Regions from separate parts of the Pantoea sp. X-Soil-MYKO-1289 genome, predicted to be linked through region 3. Evidence: riboswitches for the same ligand, from Rfam matches in the RefSeq annotation. Region 3 holds a riboswitch; each other region holds the start of a gene.

Region 1 (3,203 bases), 450 kb from region 3:
CCGCAGAGGCAGGCGTTTTCATGCTTGCTCAGATGCATTTCGTGGCCGCAGTAGCCGCAGAAGCGATGGGAGCGGTAAAACTCCGCCAGCTGCACGGCGCGCCCGGCCAGCTGAAACAGCCCTGGCTCTTCATCGATCAGCTGGCGCACCGAGAACATGTCGCGATCGCGGCTCTCACACACCAGCCATACCGTTTCGCCCTGCCACTCGCCGACCGCCTGCGCCTTGCTGCCTGCGAGCTTAAACGCAGCGGCGCTGCCGTGCGGCAGATCGCCTTGCGGCAACCAAAGTTTCTGTTCATGGCTGACAATCCACCATCCAGCGTCTACGCTTGAGATCTCATGTTGCATCTAATCGTCATCCTTAGCGTCTTATCAATACGCTGAAGTCCTGATGTTAAGTGTGTAGACAAACAACTATACCCTAAATCGTCCAGCTTGCAGGCGGCGCCAGGCCAGCCGCAGCGTGACGGGAAGGGCACTTTCTTTACATGGAGTCAGATATGCTTAACCAGTTAAACGTCCTGACTGAGCGCGTAGGTGGCAGCAACGAACTGGTAGACACGTGGCTGGACGCCCGTCGCCAGCTACTTGTTTCTTATTACCACCTGGTTGGGCTGAAGCCTAACAAAGAGGCGCTCACGACGTTAGACGAGCAGGCGCTCGACAACTTTTGTCACAGCCTGGTCGATTACCTTTCCGCCGGTCACTTCAGCATTTATGAGCGCATCATCAATGAGATGGAAGGCGATAGCCCGATGATCGCCGCCGCGCAGATTTATCCGCCGCTGGAGGGCAACACCGAGCGTCTGATGCAGCTCTATGACGGCCATCTGCAGCAGTCTATCGACGACGATAACTGCGTCGATTTTCAGCTGGCGCTGTCGGAAGTCGGCGAAGTGCTGGAAGCGCGTTTTACGCTGGAAGACAAGCTGATCCAGCTTGCCTGGGACAACCGCCTGGTGCGCGCGCCGGTGGCAAACGACAGCAGCCAGCTGTCGCGCCCGGCTTAAGGTTAGTCAGTTGTAAATCGCTTGTTATTCTAAAGCAGCCCTTCTATGCTGAACGGGTTTTCGACGATAGCGCCGAAAACCCGTTTTGTTTTTTGTGCGATATGCACGGGCGTTTTGCGTGTAAAGCGTAAAACAACATCTTGTCGGAGTGCCCGCAAGGGCTGAGACCGTTAATTCGGGATCCGCGGAACCTGATCAGGTTAGAACCTGCGAAGGGAACAAGAGTAAACATCATCAGTGCGCTGGCGATTTTGCCTGCCGTTTCTGTTACTCCTTCCGAACTCCGGACAAGCAACGTTCCCCCTCAACAGGAAAATTGCTATGTCTATGACCAAAACCAACCGACGTGAACAGCGCGCTCAGGCGCAGGCCTTTATTGAGGCGCTGCAGAGCGGCATCGCCTTTCCCAACTCGAAACGTATCTGGATCCAGGGCAGCCGTGACGATATCCGCGTGCCGATGCGCGAGATCCAGCTCAGTCCGACGCTGCTCGGCGGCGATAAAGATCGTCCGCGCTATGAAGAGAATGAGGCGGTGCCCGTCTACGATACCGCCGGTCCCTACGGCGATCCCGATGCCGTTATCGACGTACAGCGCGGACTGGCGAAGCTGCGCGCCGACTGGATTGTCGCGCGCGACGACAGCGAGGCGCTGACGCACACCAGCTCGCGCTATACGCAGCAGCGTCTGGCCGACGACGGGCTCGATCATCTGCGTTTCGAGCGGCTGCCGCAGCCGCGGCGCGCAAAAGCGGGACGACGCGTTACCCAGCTCCACTATGCCCGTCAGGGCGTCGTCACGCCGGAGATGGAGTTTATCGCGCTGCGCGAGAATATGGGCCGCGAACGCATTCGCAGCGAAGTGCTGCGCCAGCAGCATGACGGCCACGGTTTCGGCGCGCAGCTGCCGGAAAACATCACCCCTGAGTTCGTACGCCAGGAAGTGGCCGCCGGACGCGCCATTATTCCCGCGAATATCAACCATCCCGAATCGGAGCCGATGATTATCGGCCGCAACTTTCTGGTCAAGGTCAACGCCAATATCGGCAACTCGGCGGTCACCTCCTCTATCGAAGAAGAGGTGGAGAAACTGGTCTGGTCGACCCGCTGGGGCGCCGACACCGTGATGGATCTCTCCACCGGTCGTTATATTCACGAAACGCGCGAGTGGATCCTGCGCAACAGCCCGGTGCCCATCGGCACCGTACCGATTTACCAGGCGCTGGAAAAGGTCAACGGCGTCGCGGAAAACCTCGACTGGGAAGTGTTTCGCGACACGCTGCTGGAGCAGGCGGAGCAAGGCGTCGATTACTTCACCATCCACGCCGGCGTGCTGCTGCGCTATGTGCCGATGACGGCGAAGCGCCTGACCGGCATCGTTTCGCGCGGCGGGTCGATTATGGCGAAGTGGTGTCTGTCGCATCACCGCGAAAGTTTTCTCTATACGCACTTTCGCGAAATTTGCGAAATCTGCGCCGCCTACGACGTTTCGCTGTCGCTTGGCGATGGCCTGCGTCCCGGCTCGATTCAGGACGCCAACGACGAGGCGCAGTTCGCCGAGCTGCGCACGCTGGGCGAGCTGACGAAGATCGCCTGGGAGTATGACGTGCAGGTGATGATCGAAGGGCCCGGCCATATTCCTATGCAGATGATCCGCCGCAATATGACCGAGCAGCTGGAGCACTGTCACGAAGCGCCGTTCTATACGCTCGGCCCGCTGACCACCGATATCGCCCCCGGCTACGATCACTTCACCTCCGGCATCGGCGCCGCGATGATCGGCTGGTTCGGCTGCGCCATGCTCTGCTACGTGACGCCCAAAGAGCATCTCGGCCTGCCAAATAAAGAGGACGTTAAGCAGGGATTGATTACCTATAAGATCGCCGCCCATGCGGCGGATCTGGCGAAGGGGCATCCCGGCGCGCAGATCCGCGATAACGCCATGTCCAAGGCGCGCTTTGAATTTCGCTGGGAGGATCAGTTCAATCTGGCGCTCGATCCTCATACCGCGCGCGCCTATCACGACGAAACCCTGCCGCAGGAGTCGGGTAAAGTGGCCCACTTCTGCTCGATGTGCGGGCCAAAATTCTGCTCGATGAAAATCAGCCAGGAAGTGCGCGACTATGCGGCGAGCCAGGCCGAGGCGCAGCCGATCGCCATCGGCATGCAGCAGATGTCTGAAACCTTTCGCC
Region 2 (3,203 bases), 610 kb from region 3:
GTAAAACGTTCGGCTCCGTTGCTCGTCATCAACCAGTCCGGACTTTCGCTGTCGCCAAGATGGCCGCCTTTCATCAGCACCGCCTGACAGCCGAGCGCCAGCAGCGCTTCGCCCTGCCCGAGCATCGCCTCTTCACTGCGCGCTGGCGCGCAGTCGAGTAGCGCTGCCGCCTCCGGCAGATTGGGCGTGATTAACGATACCTGCGGCAGCAGCAGCTCGCGCACGCTGGCGATAGCGTCGGGCGACAGCAAGGGATCGCCGCTTTTCGCCACCATCACCGTGTCCAGCACCACGTAAGGGATAGCGGCTCGCTTCAGCTTTTCCGCTACGATCTGCACGATGGCGGTTTCCGACAGCATGCCAATTTTCGCCGTGTCGATGCGCACGTCGCTCAGCACCGAATCGAGCTGTGCGCCGACAAACTCAGGCTCTATGCGGTAAACCGACTGTACGCCGCGGGTGTTCTGCGCCACCAGCGCGGTGATAACGCTGGTGCCATAGGCCGCGAGCGCTGAGAAGGCTTTGAGATCGGCCTGGATCCCTGCGCCGCCGCTGGGATCGGTACCGGCAATCGTCAGCGCGTTGATACGTTTCATGGGCGCGCCTCCTGTGCCAGCTGCCACAGGGCATCGATAAACAGCGTGGCGAAGCTGCCGGGCGCGGCGGTCTGGGCGGCGGCGCGTTCGCCCGCCAGCGTCATAACGCGGCAGGCGCTGGCGACATTATCCCGCCTGTCACCCGGCAGGCTGCAAAAGGCGGCGACCACGGCGGAGAGCGCGCAGCCGGTGCCGACCACGCGCGTCATCAGCGCGCTGCCGCCAGCGATGATCAGCGTTTTATGGCCGTCGGTGACGTAATCGACCTCGCCGCTGATCGCCACCAGCGTCTGATGCTTTTGCGCCAGCTCGCGCGCCGCCTCCAGCGCCGCCTCCGCCTGATGCTGCGAATCTACGCCGCGCCCGCCCGCGCCCTGCTGCGCCAGCGCAAGAATTTCAGACGCGTTGCCGCGCACCGCGGCAGGCCGTAGCGCAAGAAGCTGCTGGCAGAATTCACTGCGCAGGCGCAGCGCCCCGACCGCCACCGGATCGAGCACCCAGGGCTTTTGCGCCGCGTTAGCGGCCTGCACCGCTGCCAGCATGGCGTCGCGGCGATCGCGGGTCAGAGTGCCGACGTTGATCAGCAACGCGTCGGCCACAGCGGCGAACTGCGCGGCCTCATCGGGATCGATGACCATAGCAGGCGAAGCGTTGAGCGCCAGCAAGACGTTGGCGGTGACGTTCTGCACCACGTCGTTGGTCATGCAGTGCACCAGCGGCTGGCGCTGAACGAAGCGGACGAGAACGGGCGCGAAGTGCGCGTCGGAAAAGCGTTGAGGTTGGCGGATCATTATTACTCCCAACCGGCGAGCAAGAAGGCGAATGCGGTCAGGCATCTGACTTCCCTACGCTGGCATTATCCAGATCAGGTAATACGGGTATTTCTCAGCCTTCACAAAGAAGGGCACCCCGAGTCATGAGTACAAAACAGATTACTCGCTGGCAGATTAGGGGAAGTGGCATGCCGATTCAAGCTCGCATCTACGGTTATTACTTCTTTACTTAAAAAAGGTCTAAACAAGCTAATTTGCATGTTTTTCTAAAGAGGCAAGGCATTAAACCTGAGCAGGAGTCTTAGCAAATATATTCAAGAACTAATAAAGGTCTGTTGTGAGCCTTTTCACGATCTAAATGCGCACACGGCTCCTTTTTGCGATAGCTGAAACCATTTACCTGGTCTCAATTGGTCCTGATGCCTGTTGATGATAGAGAGAACTTTTATAAAATATCCGCTCAAATTATTTCCACAAAAAGTAAATGGAATTATGAAACAGTACACGAACGAAATCACGTCAACGCTTATCAATGTCCTGAAAAATCCCTTCCCCGCTGAACGCTGGGCTAATGCAGACGCTGAAGAGCTTCAGGCTCTGAACTCCTGTGTTGAAGAAATGAAAGACCGCTCATTGCTGCGGATTTGGCGTTTCGCTACTACTGGCGCAGTAACCCGTGACGGAGGGAGGATTGAGCATGGCAGCGCCAGCGATACCTTTGCCCTCAGTGATGGGATCAAAGTAAGCCGTGCAATGGTGGGCGATTACGTTGTTTATCCAGATGCAACAAAAGCCAGAATTGTCAGCGGTTCAGGTTCAGCAAACACCTGCAAGGGTGTCTCTTACGCGCTGGTGGGCAGTCTGATTGATAACGGCGATGTAATTGTCAGTACCCCGCAAGATTTGGCGTTTCTCTGTCAATGGGATAACAGCCCTGCAATGCCAGTCGATTTCCTTACTCCACCAGGAGAATAAAGGATGGCAACGGGCTACTGGATTGTGAAAGGTGACAAAACAAGCTGCGGTGGAACGGTTCTTGAAGGCACTAGAAAAAAAACTTTTGCCGGTAATTACGCAGCCCTGAACGGTCATAAGGTTTCATGCGGCAAGCATCCTGGCGTTTTTCATGTCGCAGGTGGGCATCCAGGAGATATCGTAGACACTGTGCATGTCGCAAGCACGCTGTACAGTCGTTCAACCTGCCCTTGCAGGGCTCGTTTTATCCCTTCCCAGACCTGGGCATGGCATGGTCCATATCAGGATCTCCCTGTAAAAGCTGCCCCGGTTGTTACGAAAGCTGCCCCCGACCCCGTTCAGGAGCCTGAGCAACATGCCCAGGCAGCTAAAAAAGAGAGACAGGAACAAACAAAATCACAAAAATCAAAACGCGAGCCCGTCGACGCTGGATTTTGTGTTCTTCCTTATGGCGCGGAAACGAGAGCCTATGAACCCTGGTTATTCGAAAGCGAACCGCCAGCAGGCACGCGCGAGCTTTATCGCTTACTGAACGGCGCAGGTCAGGAGTATAAGGCTGGTTCAATTCTGCTTTTGGTCGATCCTGATAAGCAGGAGAGCGAACAGATTGAGCATATGCAGCAAGCAAAAGCGCGAGTTGACGCAGCCCTTGAGCCGCTGACACATGAAGAGGCTAATTTTCTGCACAAACATTACGCCACCATTGCCAACTTCTCTAACATTGCAGATAAAGGCATTGGTCTGGCAGCTGAACCAGTAGGAAAGTACTTTGAGGGCATTGAAAAAGTTCTCAAAGAAATTCAGGAGACCTATAAAAACACCTATCTGACACGTGGTGCGCTAATTGGTGAGCAGTTCT
Region 3 (3,203 bases):
GACGCAGAGCGCGCCCGCGCCTAGGGCGATACGCAGCGAGGTCAGCGTCGCCTGCCACAGCGCCGGCTGGGCCAGCGCGCCGCCCGAGACGCCGCGCAGCCCGTCAACGATCACCGCCAGCAGCGGCGGCAGCAGCAGCAGCAGCGCCAGCGCGATAAGCAGGCCGTCGCCGATGCGCGCGCGCCGCGAATCGTGCGGATCGCGCCAGCTGCGCAGCTGCGCGCTGCCTGCCGGAATCGCCTTGCTGAAGCGCTGGCTCAGCAGCACCAGCGTCAGGCAGAAGGCAAGCTGGATCAGCGCCAGCAGCGCGGCGCGGCCGGGATCGTAGTCGTAGCTCAGCGCCTGAAAGATGGCCAGCTCGATGGTGGTGGCCTGTGGGCCGCCGCCCAGCGAGAGCACGGTCGCGAAGCTGGCGAAGCAGAGCATAAAAATCAGCGCGCCGGTCGGCAGCAGCTGTCGGCGCAGCCAGGGCCACTCCAGCAGGCGGAAAAAGTGCCAGCCGCGCAGCCCGAGCTGGGCGGCGAGCTGACGCTGTTCGCCAGGAATATTCTCCAGCGTCTGCAGCATCAGGCGCGTCGCCAGCGGCAGGTTGAAAAAGCAGTGCGCCAGCAGAATGCCCTGCAGCCCATAGGGCGAGAAGCGGTAGTCGATGCCGAACAGCTGACAGAGCTGCGCCAGCCAGCCGACGCGGCCATAGACCGTCAGCAGGCCGAAGACCGCCACCAGCACCGGCAGCACCAGCGTCATGGCGCAAAGGCGCAGCAGCAGCTGACGGCCGGGAAAACGCCTGCGGTAGAGGGCGCGCGCCAGCGGTATCGCGGGCAGCAGCGACAGCAGGGCGGAGAGCAGCGCCTGGGTGAATGAGAAGCGCACCACGTGGCGCAGATAGCTGTCATGCAGCAGCCCGCGCCAGTCGCCCGCCGGCGCGCTGGCCCAGAGCGCGCCGAACGCCAGCAGCGCCACGCCGCACAGCAGCAGCGCGGCGGCGCTGCCCGGCGCCATCCACAGCGGGATTAGCGGCTGACGGCGCGTTGCCATGCGTTAATCCACTCTGCGCGCTGCTGCGCCACTTGCTGCGGACTATACTGCAGCGCGGTTTGCGGCACGCTCAGCGTCTGGAAACCCGCCGGCAGCTCGCTTTTAATGACCGGATACATCCAGTTGCCGGTCGGAATGGCGTTCTGGAAGGCGGGCGTCAGCATAAACTGCATAAACTGCTGCGCCAGCTTCGGCTGCTTGCTGCCGGCGAGCTGCGCCGCGACTTCGACCTGCAAATAGTGGCCTTCGGCAAACGGCGCGGCGGCGTAGTTCTCTTTTTTCTCTTCGATCAGGTGATAGGCGGGCGAAGTGGTATAGCTCAGCACCAGATCGCCTTCGCCTTTCAGGAACAGGCCGTAAGCTTCGCTCCAGCCCTTAGTGACGGTAACGGTTTTCTGCGCCAGCTTCTGCCAGGCCTGCGGCGCGCTGTCGCCGTAGACTTTCTGCATCCAGAGCAGCAGGCCCAGACCCGGCGTGCTGGTGCGCGGATCTTCATAGATTACGCGCCATTTCTCCGGGCTTTCCACCAGCTCTTTCAGGCTGGTGGGCGGGTTTTTAAGGCGCGTTTTATCGTAGACGAAGGCGAAGTAGCCGTAGTCGAAGGGCACGAAGGTTTGATCCTGCCAGCCGCCCGGCAGCGTCAGGTTATGGAGATCGACCGCGCTTTTGGCGAACAGGCCGGTCTGCTGCGCCGCCTGCAGCAGATTATTGTCGAGGCCGAGCACCACGTCGGCCTTGCTGTTCTTGCCTTCCATGCGCACGCGGTTCAGCAGCGAGACGCCATCTTCCAGCGCCACATAGCGCAGCTCGCAGCCGCACTGCGCTTCAAAGGCTTTTTTCACCGCCGGGCCGGGGCCCCATTCGGCGGAGAAGGAGTCGTAGGTGTAGACGGTCAGGGCAGGTTTTGCCGCCAGCGCCGGCACGGACAGCAACATCAGCAGAGGGAGAATCTGTTTAACCACTTTGCGCTCCTGGGGAGAGTTGTTATGAGTCGCAAAGGATCTGAGCGTAGCAGCCTCTCAAATCCCTACGTCGGTATTAACCGAATCAGGTTCGACGGGTTTTTCTCAGCCTTTCGCAGGCACCCCGTTGAGAACGGCTCATTCTAGACATTTCGCCGCCAGGGGGAAAGCGTCACAGCGTCGGCGGCGCGAACCAGGCGGATTTAAAGTCGAACCAGCCAAGCGTATTGAGCCGCACGCCGCGCATGCTGCGCTGGCCCTCCAGCAGCAGCCAGTGATGAAACAGCGGATGCACACCGTCCGCGTCGAGCAGCCGCTTGCTCCATTCGGCGAGCGGCAGCGCTTTGCGCCGCCAGCGCGCGGCGTCGGCTTCCCAGTCGAGCGGCAGACAGTGATGCAGCAGCGGGATCTCGTAGAGCTGGGCAAACAGCGCATACTCCAGCGGCAGAGTGAAGTTGACGCTGCCGAGCCAGACGTCGCTTTCCGCCTCGCCCTGATGCCAGGTTTCATAGTCGACCGCGCGGGTAATCAGCCGCACGTTGTGCGCAGCCAGCAGCGGGCGCAGCGCGTTGGCGATGCCCTCATGCTCGACGTGCTGGCTGTACCAGGTCAGCGTCAGGCTCTCCAGACCGGGCGGCCTGGTCGCCGGCGTCAAATCGCGCCGGTGATGCCAGCGCGGCAGCAGGCCGTAAGCGGGATACCAGTAGCGCTGATAGCCGGCCTCGGCATGGTTGAGCAGCGCGATGGGGTTCAGCAAATGGCAGAGCCAGCGCCGGACGTCGGCGTCGCGTCCCAGGGCAGAGCGCTGATCGAACAGGAGAAAATAGCAGCCCTCTTCAAGGCGGCTCTCTTCCGACTTTTCATCCTCGGCGGCGCCCTGGAGGCGCACGCCGGAGTAGACCAGCTCGTCGCTGATCTCCGGCAGCACCCAGATCGAGACGTCGTCGATCAGCGCGCGAAAGCCGAAATAGTCGTCAAACGCCTCGATCTTCAGCTGACTCTGCTGGTTGCGCACCACGCGATAGGGGCCGGTGCCGACGGGATGGCGCGCGAAGTCGCGCATCTGCGGCCATTCGCGCGGCAGAATCATGGCGCTGACGCTGCCGAGCAGCCACGGCAGCCAGTCGTCCGGTTCGCTGAGATGGAGATCCAGCGTCCAGGGCGCGGGCGAATCGATGCGCCGGATATGAGAGAAGAGCGGCA
Region 4 (3,203 bases), on a different replicon from region 3:
AGGGCGTGTCGAAGAGTTCGCGCGCCATATGCGCCGTGGTCACCGCCTCTTTCACGCTGTGACAGCCGGCGGTGTTGGGCAGCACGCGACGGTTGAGCTGGCTGAGCAGCTCGCGAAACGCGCCGCCCTGGCTGCCTTCGCGCCGCAGGCTGACGGTGATGATCTCCGCCTCCGCGGCGCAGATCGCCTGCTGCAAAATCTCGGGCGACGGATAGCCTGCGGTGCCGAGCAGAAAACGCGAACGGGGAACAAAACCGTAAAACATGGTTTAGCCTCCCTGCATCGGCGACAGCACTTCCAGACGGCATCCCGCCTCCAGCCGCTGGCTTTCATACTGCGCGCGCGGCAAGAACTCACCGTTAAAGGCGCTGGCGACGCAGGCGGCGTCGATCTGCCGCTCCTGCAGCAGCGCGGCGACCGTCGCCGCCTCGGTTTCCACTCTCTGACCGTTAAGTTCGATTTGCATCATTCGACTCCTGACTAAGCAGTTGCATAAGCTGCTGCGCCATGGCGGGCGCGAGCAAAAAACCGTGACGATACATGCCGTTAAGGGAGAAAACCCCGTCTTGATAGCGTACTTCCGGCAGGTTATGGCGATAGGCGGGCCGCCTTCCCGTGCCGCTCTCGACGATGCGCGCTTCGGCCAGCGCCGGATGGATGCTCCAGGCGGCGCTGAGCAGCTCCATCATGGCGCGAGCGCTGATCGCACTGGCGTCGTCGCTCTCGACCATGGTGGCGCCGAGCATAAACAGGCCGTCGGCGCGCGGCACCAGATAGCAGGGAAAGCGCGGATGCAGCAGCCGGATCGGACGGGAGAAGTGGAGTTCATCGCACTGCAGGATCAGCATCTCACCGCGAACCGCGCGCAGGTCAGGCTGGCGATCGGCGGCGTGAATGCCGCGGCAGTCGATCACCGTGCCGCCTGGTTTGCCGCGGTGAAAAACGACGCCGCGCGCTTCCAGGCTGGCGCGCAGCTGGCGCATGGCGTCGCGCGGATTAAGATGCGCTTCATCAGGGAAAAACAGGCCGCGCGCAAAGCGCCCTGCGAGTTCAGGCTCAAGCTGCGCGGGATCGCGCCAATGATGCTGCCGCGTCATGCGCGCGAAGCGCGTCAGCTCCGCGGCGTCACGCGGCATGGCCACCACCAGCGTGCCCTGACGCGCGACGCCCTCGACCCGCTGCGCCCACCAGCCGGCGGCGCGCTGCCCCAGCTCGATAACCTGTTCAGGGGCGCTCTCCCCTTCGCAAAAGGGCGCCAGCATGCCGCCCGCCCAGTGCGACGCGGGCGTCTCGTCGCTGACGATCACCTCTGGCGTTTCGCCCTGTTCGGCCAGCAGCGTAGCGACGCACAAGCCGGCGACGCCGCTGCCGATGACCGACCAGCGGCTCATGGCGCGCACCTGACAGAGAAAGTGGTTTGAAAAAGAGTCATGTTCACGCAGGCCTCGATGTTGACGACCCGTGATACATGAAGGGAAAAAGCATGAGCAGGCTCACGCGGCAGGCATCTCATCCAGGCAAAAAACAATGAGATACGAGTCTTCCTACGCCAGTATCAACTGGGTCAGGTTCAAAGGGTCGCTAAACCGCGCGCTGCGCTATTAGCCTCTCAGTCTCTCTGGCGAGACTCCCCCGACGGTCATTAGTTGTAGGGCAACTGCCTGCCCGACGTCAAGTACGGCGTGTTAATCCGGCGTTAAATCGGCGGTTTCGCTGCGGGCGGTCAGCGCTGATGCCGCGGCCCGTCGCCGCTGCCGACGCTCGCTCAAAACCGCGTAAATGCCGGCGAACGCGACGAGACTGGCGCCGATCAGGGTGAGTTTCTCGGGCAAGGCGCCGAGAAAAATCAGGCCGATAATCACCGACCAGAGCAGCGAGCTGTAATCGAATGGGGCGAGCAGCGAGGCATCGGCGTAGCGCAGGCTCAGCGTCAGCAAAATTTGCGTCAGTCCGCCGCACAGTCCGCACCCCAGCAGCAAAAGCAGCTGCTCGCCCTGCGGCAGGCGCCAGCCGAACGGCAGCGTCAGCAGCGAGGTCGCGCCCGTCATGGCGGTAAACCAGAAGGCGATCGCGCCCGGCTTCTCTTTCCCGCTCAGATAGCGGATCTGAATCAGCGCGCCTGCCGTGCAGAGCGCAGAGAGCAGCGCCAGCAGGACGCCGACGGAAGAGGCCAGGCTGGCTACCGTGAGCCTGGGCGGGCCGCTGAGCGACAGATGACCCGAGAGCATAATGACGATCCCCGCGAAACCGGCCGCTACCGACAGCCAGCGATTCAGCCGCACCCTTTCGCGCAGCACCACGGCGGCAAGCAGCACGGTAAACAGCGGCGCGGCGTAGTTGATAGCGGTGGCGTCGGTCAGGGAGATATAAATCAGCGACAGATAGCTGAGGTACATGCTGCAGGTGCCCGCCAGGCCGCGGCCGATATGCCCTTTCACATTGCGGGTTTTGATGCCCTGAATAATGCCGCCCTGAAAGGTCAGCCATAGCAGCAGCGGCATAACGCCCACCAGCGAACGGAAGAAGATCACTTCTCCCACCGGCAGCGCGCCCTCCAGACCTTTTACGCAGGCCAGCATCAGCGTCGAGCTAAGGGTCGCCATAATTTTGAGTGAAATTCCCGTCGACGCGCTCACGTCGCGCTCCTTATTTACCGATTGCAGAAAGTGAGCGTTAAGGGTAACGCAGATGCGCGGCGCGGGCGGTGGGAAACCACAGCAAATACAGCGTATTCTGCCTTTATGAGCCAGGCGCGCAGCACAAATATGCGTCTGATTTTTGCGCCCTTGCGACGCGAACGCTGAAGAAATTTATTTCCCGCTTTGCTTAGCCTGGATGAATATAATTTATCGCCCGGCCCTGGTGCTCATCGCGCATCAGCCAAAGCGGCGACGCGATAAAAACAAGGCCAGTATAAAGCGAAATAAAAACGCGCCGGAAAAAGCAGATATAATATTCAAATTATTGGTACAGAACGATTTTTATGCACGACCGCCGCCAGGGAAGAGTAACAACCTCAATCAAGCTCAGGTTATATAAATTGTTTAGTAAACCGTCAGTTAAATAGCCAGAGCAAAAAAAATTTCGCCGCCTGCCCTGAAAGGCAAAAAGGCGTCTTATTATTAATGCTGATGCCTATACCGCTGGATTTAATAAGCTCCAGCGAAATTTAATGTGACAAACCTCACATATGTGCCAGGCTT

Evidence for each region. A riboswitch is a leader RNA that binds a small molecule or an ion and turns the genes downstream of it on or off. The one in region 3 is predicted to bind thiamine pyrophosphate.
Region 1: another riboswitch for thiamine pyrophosphate. It lies ahead of thiC (phosphomethylpyrimidine synthase ThiC); the one in region 3 lies ahead of thiB (thiamine ABC transporter substrate binding subunit).
Region 2: another riboswitch for thiamine pyrophosphate. It lies ahead of thiM (hydroxyethylthiazole kinase); the one in region 3 lies ahead of thiB (thiamine ABC transporter substrate binding subunit).
Region 4: another riboswitch for thiamine pyrophosphate. It lies ahead of AC6I7Z_RS19520 (FAD-dependent oxidoreductase); the one in region 3 lies ahead of thiB (thiamine ABC transporter substrate binding subunit).

Annotation. Positions count from the first base shown of each region.
Region 1 is NZ_AP036004.1:3,775,854-3,779,056, forward strand. Features, by position in the region: gene nudC (NAD(+) diphosphatase) at 1-350, opposite strand, end outside; gene rsd (sigma D regulator) at 503-1,012, shown strand; TPP riboswitch at 1,147-1,247, shown strand; gene thiC (phosphomethylpyrimidine synthase ThiC) at 1,334-3,203, shown strand, end outside.
Region 2 is NZ_AP036004.1:2,718,309-2,721,511, forward strand. Features, by position in the region: gene thiD (bifunctional hydroxymethylpyrimidine kinase/phosphomethylpyrimidine kinase) at 1-596, opposite strand, end outside; gene thiM (hydroxyethylthiazole kinase) at 593-1,387, opposite strand; TPP riboswitch at 1,422-1,518, opposite strand; gene AC6I7Z_RS13055 (PAAR domain-containing protein) at 1,799-2,344, shown strand; gene AC6I7Z_RS13060 (PAAR domain-containing protein) at 2,348-3,203, shown strand, end outside.
Region 3 is NZ_AP036004.1:3,329,680-3,332,882, reverse strand. Features, by position in the region: gene thiP (thiamine/thiamine pyrophosphate ABC transporter permease ThiP) at 1-1,038, opposite strand, end outside; gene thiB (thiamine ABC transporter substrate binding subunit) at 1,014-2,000, opposite strand; TPP riboswitch at 2,045-2,137, opposite strand; gene sgrR (HTH-type transcriptional regulator SgrR) at 2,173-3,203, opposite strand, start outside.
Region 4 is NZ_AP036005.1:22,957-26,159, reverse strand. Features, by position in the region: gene AC6I7Z_RS19530 (thiazole synthase) at 1-265, opposite strand, end outside; gene thiS (sulfur carrier protein ThiS) at 269-466, opposite strand; gene AC6I7Z_RS19520 (FAD-dependent oxidoreductase) at 450-1,391, opposite strand; TPP riboswitch at 1,525-1,644, opposite strand; gene AC6I7Z_RS19515 (DMT family transporter) at 1,686-2,636, opposite strand.